One region of the Streptomyces sp. 3211.6 genome, then DNA from elsewhere that is predicted to be linked to it. Evidence: riboswitches for the same ligand, from Rfam matches in the RefSeq annotation. Region 1 holds a riboswitch; the other holds the start of a gene.
What was found. Region 1 has a riboswitch for ZMP and ZTP ahead of BX286_RS29565 (bifunctional 5,10-methylenetetrahydrofolate dehydrogenase/5,10-methenyltetrahydrofolate cyclohydrolase). Riboswitches for the same ligand answer to the same signal wherever they lie in the genome.
Positions count from the first base shown of each region.

Region 2: another riboswitch for ZMP and ZTP. It lies ahead of glyA (serine hydroxymethyltransferase); the one in region 1 lies ahead of BX286_RS29565 (bifunctional 5,10-methylenetetrahydrofolate dehydrogenase/5,10-methenyltetrahydrofolate cyclohydrolase).

Region 1 is NZ_RBXC01000001.1:6,438,845-6,443,018, reverse strand. Features, by position in the region: gene BX286_RS29570 (NAD(P)/FAD-dependent oxidoreductase) at 1-1,284, shown strand, start outside; gene BX286_RS29565 (bifunctional 5,10-methylenetetrahydrofolate dehydrogenase/5,10-methenyltetrahydrofolate cyclohydrolase) at 1,313-2,158, opposite strand; ZMP/ZTP riboswitch at 2,233-2,332, opposite strand; gene BX286_RS29560 (methyltransferase domain-containing protein) at 2,402-3,163, shown strand; gene BX286_RS29555 (RNA polymerase sigma factor) at 3,411-4,174, shown strand, end outside.
Region 2 is NZ_RBXC01000001.1:4,879,219-4,883,392, reverse strand. Features, by position in the region: gene trpS (tryptophan--tRNA ligase) at 1-952, opposite strand, end outside; gene glyA (serine hydroxymethyltransferase) at 1,130-2,398, opposite strand; ZMP/ZTP riboswitch at 2,434-2,524, opposite strand; gene rocD (ornithine--oxo-acid transaminase) at 2,641-3,849, shown strand; gene BX286_RS22670 (glutathionylspermidine synthase family protein) at 3,889-4,174, opposite strand, start outside.

The DNA of each region.
Region 1 (4,174 bases):
CGGCACGTCCATGTGATGTGGTCGGGCGGGGCGCGCGCCATCGAGGAGATACTGCCGGGCATCACGGACGCCTGGACGGCGGCCGGGGCGATCCGCCGCGGGCTGCCCACCGACCTGGTGACGATGACCGCCCACGGCTGGCTCCCGCGCTACGGCGAGAAGCAGTTCACCGTCTCCTGCAGCCGCGACCTGCTGGACTCCGTGGTCCGCGCCAAGGTCACCGCGCTGCCCGGGGTCGCGGTGCTCCAGCGGAGCCGGGTGCGCGGCCTGGAGGGCACGTCCGCGCGGATCACCGGTGTCCGCGTCGACACACCGCGGGAGGAGGGCCTGCTGATCCCCGCCGACCTCGTGGTCGACGCCGGCGGGCGCGGCTCGCGCTCCCGGCTCTGGCTGGAGGAGCTGGGCGCGGGCGTCGTCCCGCAGGCCGAGGTCGACTCCGGGCTGGTCTACGCGACGCGGATCTTCCGGGCGCCCGAAGGGGCGCACGCCCTGGGCTTCCCCATCGTCAACGTCCAGTCCGACCCGCGGGTTCCCGTGCCCGGCCGCACCGCGACGATCGTCCCCATCGAGAACGGCCTGTGGCAGGCGACCCTCTCCGGCACCCGGGGCGGGCAGCCGACCGGCGACCCCGACGCCTTCGTCCCGTTCGCCAAGGACCTGCGCGACCCGATCGTGGGACAGCTGCTGGAAGGGCGCACCCCCCTGACCGACGTGGCCGTCACCCAGAGCACCACGAACCGGCGCCTGTATTTCGAGAGGACCGCCCTGCCCGACGGCTTCTTCGCCGTGGGCGACTCGGTGGCGACCTTCAACCCGCTCTACGGCCAGGGCATGACGGTCGCCGCCAAGGGGCTGCTCGCCGTCCGCGCCATGCTGCGGTCCGGGGGCCTGTCGCGGCCCGGCTTCGGCAGGGCGGCGCAGCGGGCGCTCACCCCGCCGGTGGCCGCCGCCTGGCGCCTGGCCACCTCGCAGGACATCCTCTACCCCGGCGCCACCGGCATGCGCCCGAGGCCGGGGACGGGCCTGCTGGACGCGTACGTGAACCGGCTGATGGCCGGGGCCACGGTCGAGGAGCCGCTGACGGCCGCCTTCTTCGAGGTCATCACGATGACCAGCCCGCCCACCGCCTGGTTCCGCCCGGACGTGCTCTGGCGGGTGCTGCGGTCCTCCGCCCGGGGCACCCTGAAGACGCCGCCGCTGACGGCCGCCGAGCGCGCGGTCGCCGGGCTGGCCGCGGCAGAGCGGGCGAGCGCCCCGGACCTCGGGGGTCCGGGGCGCTCGTGAGGCGGGAGCGGGGGCTGGGCCGCCGCGCTCAGAGGTCCGCGAGGTCCAGACCGGCCTGGGCGGCCGCGGCGTGGACGGTCTGCTCCAGCAGGACCGCGATGGTCATCGGGCCCACCCCGCCGGGCACCGGGGTGATCAGGGAGGCGCGGGCGGCGGCCGACTCGAAGTGGACGTCGCCGACGTTGCCCTCGTTGTAGCCCGCGTCCAGGACGACGGCGCCCGGCTTGATGTCCTCGCCCCGGATGAACTCGGCCTTGCCCACGGCGGCGACCAGGACGTCGGCCTGGCGGACGATCGAGGACAGGTCCTTGGTGCGGGAGTGGCAGTAGGTGACGGTGGCGTTCTGCTCCAGCAGCAGCATCCCGGCGGGCTTGCCGAGGATCGCACTGCGGCCGACCACGACGGCGTGCTTGCCGGTGAGGTCCACGTCGTACTCGGCAAGCAGGCGCATGATGCCGCCGGGGGTGCAGGAGACGAAGCCGGGCAGGCCGAAGCCCATGGCGGCGAAGGAGTGCATGGTGACCCCGTCGACGTCCTTGCCCGGGGCGATGGCCTCGAAGGCGGCGCGCTCGTCGATGTGGTGCGGGACCGGGTGCTGGAGCAGGATGCCGCTGATCTCCGGGTCCTCGGAGAGGGCCGTGATCGTGGCGACGAGCTCCTGCGTGGTGGTCTCCGCCGGGAGGGCCACGTGGCGGGAGGTGATCCCGGCCTTGGCGCAGCGGTTCTGCTTCATGCGCACGTAGGTGACGGAGGCGGGGTCCTCGCCCACCAGGACGGTGGCCAGGCAGGGCGCGGTGCCGGTGCGCTCGGTGATCTTCGCCGCGAGGGCGGCGGTCTCCTCGGAGATGCGGCGGGCGAGGGCGGTGCCGTCCATGAGCTGGGCGGTGGCCGAAGGGGCAGTCGTCACGGGGTCTCCTGAACGTCGCTGCGGATCGCTGTTCGCGGATCGCGGTTCGCCCAGGCGCGCGGCAGTCGACGTACGGGGAGGCACGTACGCCGGGCCGCTCCCCGGTGGTGATCCACCCGAACGCCAGTCACGGCCCTGCTCCCACTGTAGTCGAACCGTCCACCGGCATATCCGGTGGATGACCGGGGCCCGGCCTGGGACGATCGAGACATGACGCGCACTTTCGACCATCTCGTGGCAGAGGCGGAATCCGTCTCCGTCGACGGCTGGGACTTCTCCTGGCTCGACGGCCGGGCCACGGAGCAGCGCCCCTCCTGGGGCTACCAGCGGATGCTGGCCGAGCGCCTGTCCCGGGTCCGCTCCGCCCTGGACATCCAGACCGGCGGCGGCGAGGTGCTCGCCGGGGCGGGGCCGCTGCCGCCGCTGACGGCGGCCACGGAGTCCTGGCCGCCGAACATCGAGAGGGCCACCCGGCTGCTGCACCCGCTGGGCGCCGTGGTCGTCGCGGCCGCCGACGAGCCGCCGCTGCCCTTCGGCGACAACGCCTTCGAGCTGGTGGCCAGCCGGCACCCGGTGACCATCTGGTGGGAGGAGATCGCCCGGGTGCTGACCCCGGGCGGCACCTACCTCTCGCAGCAGGTCGGCCCGGCCAGCGTCTTCGAGCTCGTCGAGTACTTCCTCGGCCCGCAGCCGGAGGAGGTCCGGCGCGCCCGCCATCCCGACGACGCGGAGGCCGACGCGCGGAAGGCGGGCCTGGAGGTGACCGACCTGCGCTCCGAGCGGCTGCGGACGGAGTTCCACGACATCGGAGCCGTGATCTACTTCTTGAGGAAGGTGATCTGGATGGTTCCCGGCTTCACGGTCGGGCATTACCGGGACCGGCTGCGCGAGCTCCACGAACGGATCGAGCGCGAGGGCCCGTTCGTCGCGCACACCTCCCGGTTCCTCATCGAGGCCCGCAAGCCGGACTGATGCGGGGGCGTGCGTACGGGGCGGATCCGCCGCCGCCGGGGCGCGGACGGATCCGCGCCGGATCGGTTGCCCGGCCACAGCGTGGCGCAGGTCACTCAATTCAGCGCGTAACGAATCGACTCGGGCATGCGATGAACCGACAGGTGTCCTCGCGCGGCCCCGGAATACAGCCCCCCTGGGGACTGTTTCCCGAGTCCGCGCGATGATTCCCGCCCACCCCTTATCTGTTCGCAACGAGAGGCTCCTTGTGTCGCTCAGCCCGTCCCGTACGTTCCCTCCGGAGATCGCCGAATCGGAGGCCCTCGTCGCGCTCGTCGAGCGCGGCCGCGAGCAGGGTCACATCAACGGTGACGACGTGCGCCAGGCCTTCGAGGCCGGCCGCATCCCGGTGGACCAGTGGAAGCGGGTCCTGCGCAGCCTGAACCAGGTCCTGGACGAAGAGGGCGTCGCCCTCCACGTCAGCGCCGCCCCCGCCACGAAGGCTCCTGCCAAGAAGCCCCGCAAGGCAGCCGCCGCCCCGGCCCGCACCGTGACGAAGAAGGCGGCCGCCGCGCCGCGCCCCATCGGCGCGCGCAAGGCCTCGGTCGCCGCCGCCCCGGCCGCCGCCGCGGCGATATCCGCTCCGTCGGCCGCCGCCCCGGAGGAGGTGCCGGCCGAGGCCGCCGCCGAGCCCAAGAAGCGCGCGGTCAAGAAGACCGCGGCCAAGAAGGCCACGGCCACCAAGAAGACCGCCGCGAAGAAGACCACCGCCAAGGACGCCGACGACGCCGAGACCCCGGTCGTCGAGGGTGAGGACTGGGCCGTCGAGGACCTCGCCGACGACACCGAGGAAGAGGCTCCCAAGGCCGGCGCCCAGGGCTTCGTGCTGTCCGACGAGGACGAGGACGACGCCCCGGCGCAGACCGTCATGGTGGCCGGCGCCACCGCCGACCCGGTCAAGGACTACCTCAAGCTCATCGGCAAGGTGCCGCTGCTCAACGCCGAGCAGGAGGTCGAGCTCGCCAAGCGCAT
Region 2 (4,174 bases), 1.6 Mb from region 1:
CCGCCCGGGCCTTCTCCGCGCCCTTGGCCAGCACGGCGTCCAGGGTCTCCGGGTCGTCCAGGAACTCCTGGGTGCGCTGCTTGAAGGGTGTGACGAAGTCGACCATCACGCCGGCCAGGTCGGTCTTCAGCGCGCCGTAGCCCTTGCCCTCGTACGCGGCCTCCAGGGCGGGGATCGACTCGCCCGTGAGGGTGGAGTAGATCGTGAGCAGGTTGCTGACGCCGGGCTTCTTCTCGGCGTCGAAGCGGATCTCGGCCTCGGTGTCGGTGACCGCGCTCTTGATCTTCTTCTCGGTGGCCTTGGGCTCGTCGAGGAGGCTGATCAGGCCCTTGGGGGAGGACGCGGACTTAGACATCTTGATCGAGGGGTCCTGGAGGTCGTAGATCTTCGCGACCTCCTTGACGATGTGCGCGGCGGGCAGGGTGAAGGTCTGGCCGTAGCGGTGGTTGAACCGCTCGGCGAGGTCGCGGGTCAGCTCCACGTGCTGGCGCTGGTCCTCGCCGACGGGGACGGCGTTCGCCTGGTAGAGGAGGATGTCGGCGACCTGGAGGATCGGGTACGTGAACAGGCCGACGCTGGCGCTGTTGACCCCGCCCTTGGCGGACTTGTCCTTGAACTGGGTCATCCGGCTGGCCTCGCCGAAGCCGGTGATGCAGTTCATGACCCAGGCGAGCTGCGCGTGCTCCGGGACGTGGCTCTGGATGAAGAGCGTGCAGCGCTCGGGGTCCAGACCGGCGGCGAGGAGCTGCGCGGCGGAGAGGCGGGTGTTCGCGCGGAGGTCCTTGGGGTCCTGCGGCATGGTGATCGCGTGCAGGTCGACGACCATGTAGAACGCGTCGTGCGTCTCCTGGAGGGCGACGTACTGGCGGATCGCTCCGAGGTAGTTCCCGAGGTGGAACGAGCCGGAGGTGGGCTGGATGCCGGAGAGCGCGCGGGGACGGTCAGAAGCCATGCCGCCATTCTCTCAGGTACCGGCTGCGTCTCCGGCCCCGCGCCCCTGGGGGCTTCGCCCCCAGACCCTCCCCCAGCTACCGCTGGGGGTACCCCCAGCGCCTCAATCGCCGGCGGGGCTGTTTACAGCCCCGCCGGCGATTGAGGCGGAAACGGAGAAAGGGCGGGGCGGGGAGAACTACGCCACCGGGAGGCCCGGGGCCGGGAACGCGGCCAGGAGGTCGGCGACCTCGGACCGGATCTTCGCGAGGGCCGGCTCGTCGGCCTTGGCGGCGGCGTCCACCGCACGGGAGATCCAGTCGGCGACCGCCGGCATGTGGTCCGCCGACAGGCCGCGCGACGTCAGCGACGGCGTACCGATCCGGATCCCCGAAGGGTCGAACGGCTTGCGCGGGTCGAACGGCACCGTGTTGTAGTTGACCACGATCCCGGCCCGGTCCAGCGCCTTCGCCGCCACCTTCCCCGGCACGCCCCGCGAGGTGAGGTCCATCAGGATCAGGTGGTTGTCCGTACCGCCCGAGACCAGGTCGAAGCCCCGCTCCAGCAGCGCCGCGGCCAGCGCCTTCGCGTTGGCCACGACCGCGTGGGCGTAGGACGTGAAGGCCGGCTGGGCCGCCTCGTGCAGGGCCAACGCGATGCCCGCCGTCGTCTGGTTGTGCGGGCCGCCCTGGAGGCCGGGGAAGACCGCCTTGTCGATGGCCTTCGCGTGCTCCTCCTTGCACATCAGCATGGCGCCCCGCGGCCCGCGCAGGGTCTTGTGGGTGGTCGTGGAGACCACGTCCGCGTAGGGGACCGGCGAGGGGTGGGCGCCGCCCGCGATCAGGCCGGCGATGTGGGCCACGTCCGCGACCAGGACCGAGCCCGCCTCCTTCGCGATCGACGCGAACGCCTCGAAGTCGATCGTGCGCGGGAGGGCCGTGCCCCCGCAGAACAGGATCTTCGGCCGCTCCGCCAGGGCGAGGTCGCGCACCGCGTCGTAGTCGATCAGGCCGTCCTCGGCCCGCACGCCGTACTGGACGCCGCGGAACCAGGAGCCCGTCGCCGAGACGCCCCAGCCGTGCGTCAGGTGGCCGCCCATCGGCAGGGCCATGCCCATCACCGTGTCGCCGGGCCGGGCGAAGGCCAGGTAGACGGCCAGGTTGGCCGGGGAGCCGGAGTAGGGCTGGACGTTGGCGTGCTCCACCCCGAACAGGCCCTTGGCGCGCTCGACCGCCAGCGCCTCGACGCGGTCGATGTTCTGCTGGCCCTCGTAGTAGCGGCGGCCCGGGTAGCCCTCGCTGTACTTGTTCTGCAGGACCGTCCCGGAGGCCTCCAGGACGGCCGCGGAGACGTAGTTCTCGCTGGGGATCAGCCGCAGCGTCTGCGCCTGGAGGGTTTCCTCGGCGGTGACGAGCGAGGCGAGTTCGGGGTCGGTGGCGAGCAGGGCGGGCTGGCGGTGCGCGGTCATCGCGGCTCCTCCGGGGTCGATGTCGTGTCTCGTCCCCGCGAGGCCCAGGCGAGCGGCCCTGTGTGCGGTAGTGCGCGCACGACTCCCCCGGAGTTGGTTCCCCGTACGCCAGTCGCCGTGCGTACCGAACACCTTAGCGGGCGAAGCACCCGGGAGGTTTCCGCGTCCACGATCCGAGCGACGATACAAAGGACGCCACCCATGTCACCCGCGTCACCAGCAGACGGACGATCGGAGACCCCGTGTCGAGAACAGCTGATGCCATCCGCTCCGCCGACGAACACAGCGCGCACAACTACCATCCCCTCCCGGTCGTCGTGGCCTCGGCGGAGGGCGCGTGGATGACCGACGTGGAGGGGCGGCGCTACCTCGACATGCTCGCCGGGTACTCGGCGCTCAACTTCGGCCACGGCAACCGGCGCCTGATCGACGCGGCCAAGGCCCAGCTGGAGCGGGTCACCCTCACCTCCCGGGCCTTCCACCACGACCGCTTCGCCGAGTTCTGCACCGAACTCGCCGCCCTGTGCGGCAAGGAGATGGTGCTGCCCATGAACACGGGCGCGGAGGCCGTGGAGACGGCGGTCAAGACGGCCCGCAAGTGGGGGTACGAGGTCAAGGGCGTCCCGGACGGCCAGGCCAAGATCGTCGTCGCGGCCGACAACTTCCACGGCCGGACGACGACCATCGTCAGCTTCTCCACCGACCACGACGCCCGCGACCACTTCGGCCCCTACACGCCGGGCTTCGAGATCGTCCCGTACGGGGACCTCACCGCGCTCTCCCGCGCCGTCACCGCCAACACCGTCGCCGTGCTGCTGGAGCCGATCCAGGGCGAGGCGGGCGTCCTGGTCCCGCCGCCCGGATACCTGGCCGGCGTACGGGAGCTGACGCGCGAGCGGAACGTGCTGTTCATGGCGGACGAGATCCAGTCGGGCCTCGGCCGCACGGGCAGGACCTTCGCGTGCGAGCACGAGGACGTCGTCCCGGACGTGTACGTGCTGGGGAAGGCGCTCGGCGGCGGTGTCGTGCCCGTGTCCGCCGTGGTCGCCGACCGCGACGTGCTCGGCGTGTTCCGGCCCGGGGAGCACGGCTCCACCTTCGGCGGGAACCCGCTCGCCTGCGCCGTCGCCCTGGAGGTGATCGCGATGCTGCGCACCGGCGAGTACCAGCAGCGCGCCACGGAACTCGGCGACCACCTGCACCGGGAGCTGAACCTGCTGGCCGGAGGCGGCGCGGTGACCGCCGTGCGCGGGCGCGGGCTGTGGGCGGGCGTCGACATCGACCCGGCGCGCGGCACGGGCCGGGAGGTCTCCGAGAAGCTGATGGGGCGCGGGGTCCTGGTGAAGGACACGCACGGGTCGACGATCCGGATCGCGCCGCCGCTGGTGATCTCCAAGGAGGACCTGGACTGGGGTCTGGAGCAGCTGCGCGCGGTCCTCGCCGCCGGCTGACGAGGGGCGGGGGTGCCCTGCCGGGCACCCCCGGGAGGATCAGAGGATGACGTGGGGCAGGAAGCGGGCGTACTCGTCCGTGACCGGGCCCGCGGACTCGCGGATGCCGAGTCCGGCCGCCTCCTCCTCGACCACCCACGCGCCGAGGACCACGCGGTTCCCGTCGAAGTCGGGCAGCGGGGCCAGCGCCTGGAAGACGTACGTCTCGCCCTCGGCCGGTACGAACGGCTCGCCGCCCGGCTCGTGCAGGCTGACCCCGGCGCCCTCCCGGCCCAGCAGGGGCTTGGCGGCGTAGCCGCCGGACCCGGCCAGCTCGCGCGGGCCG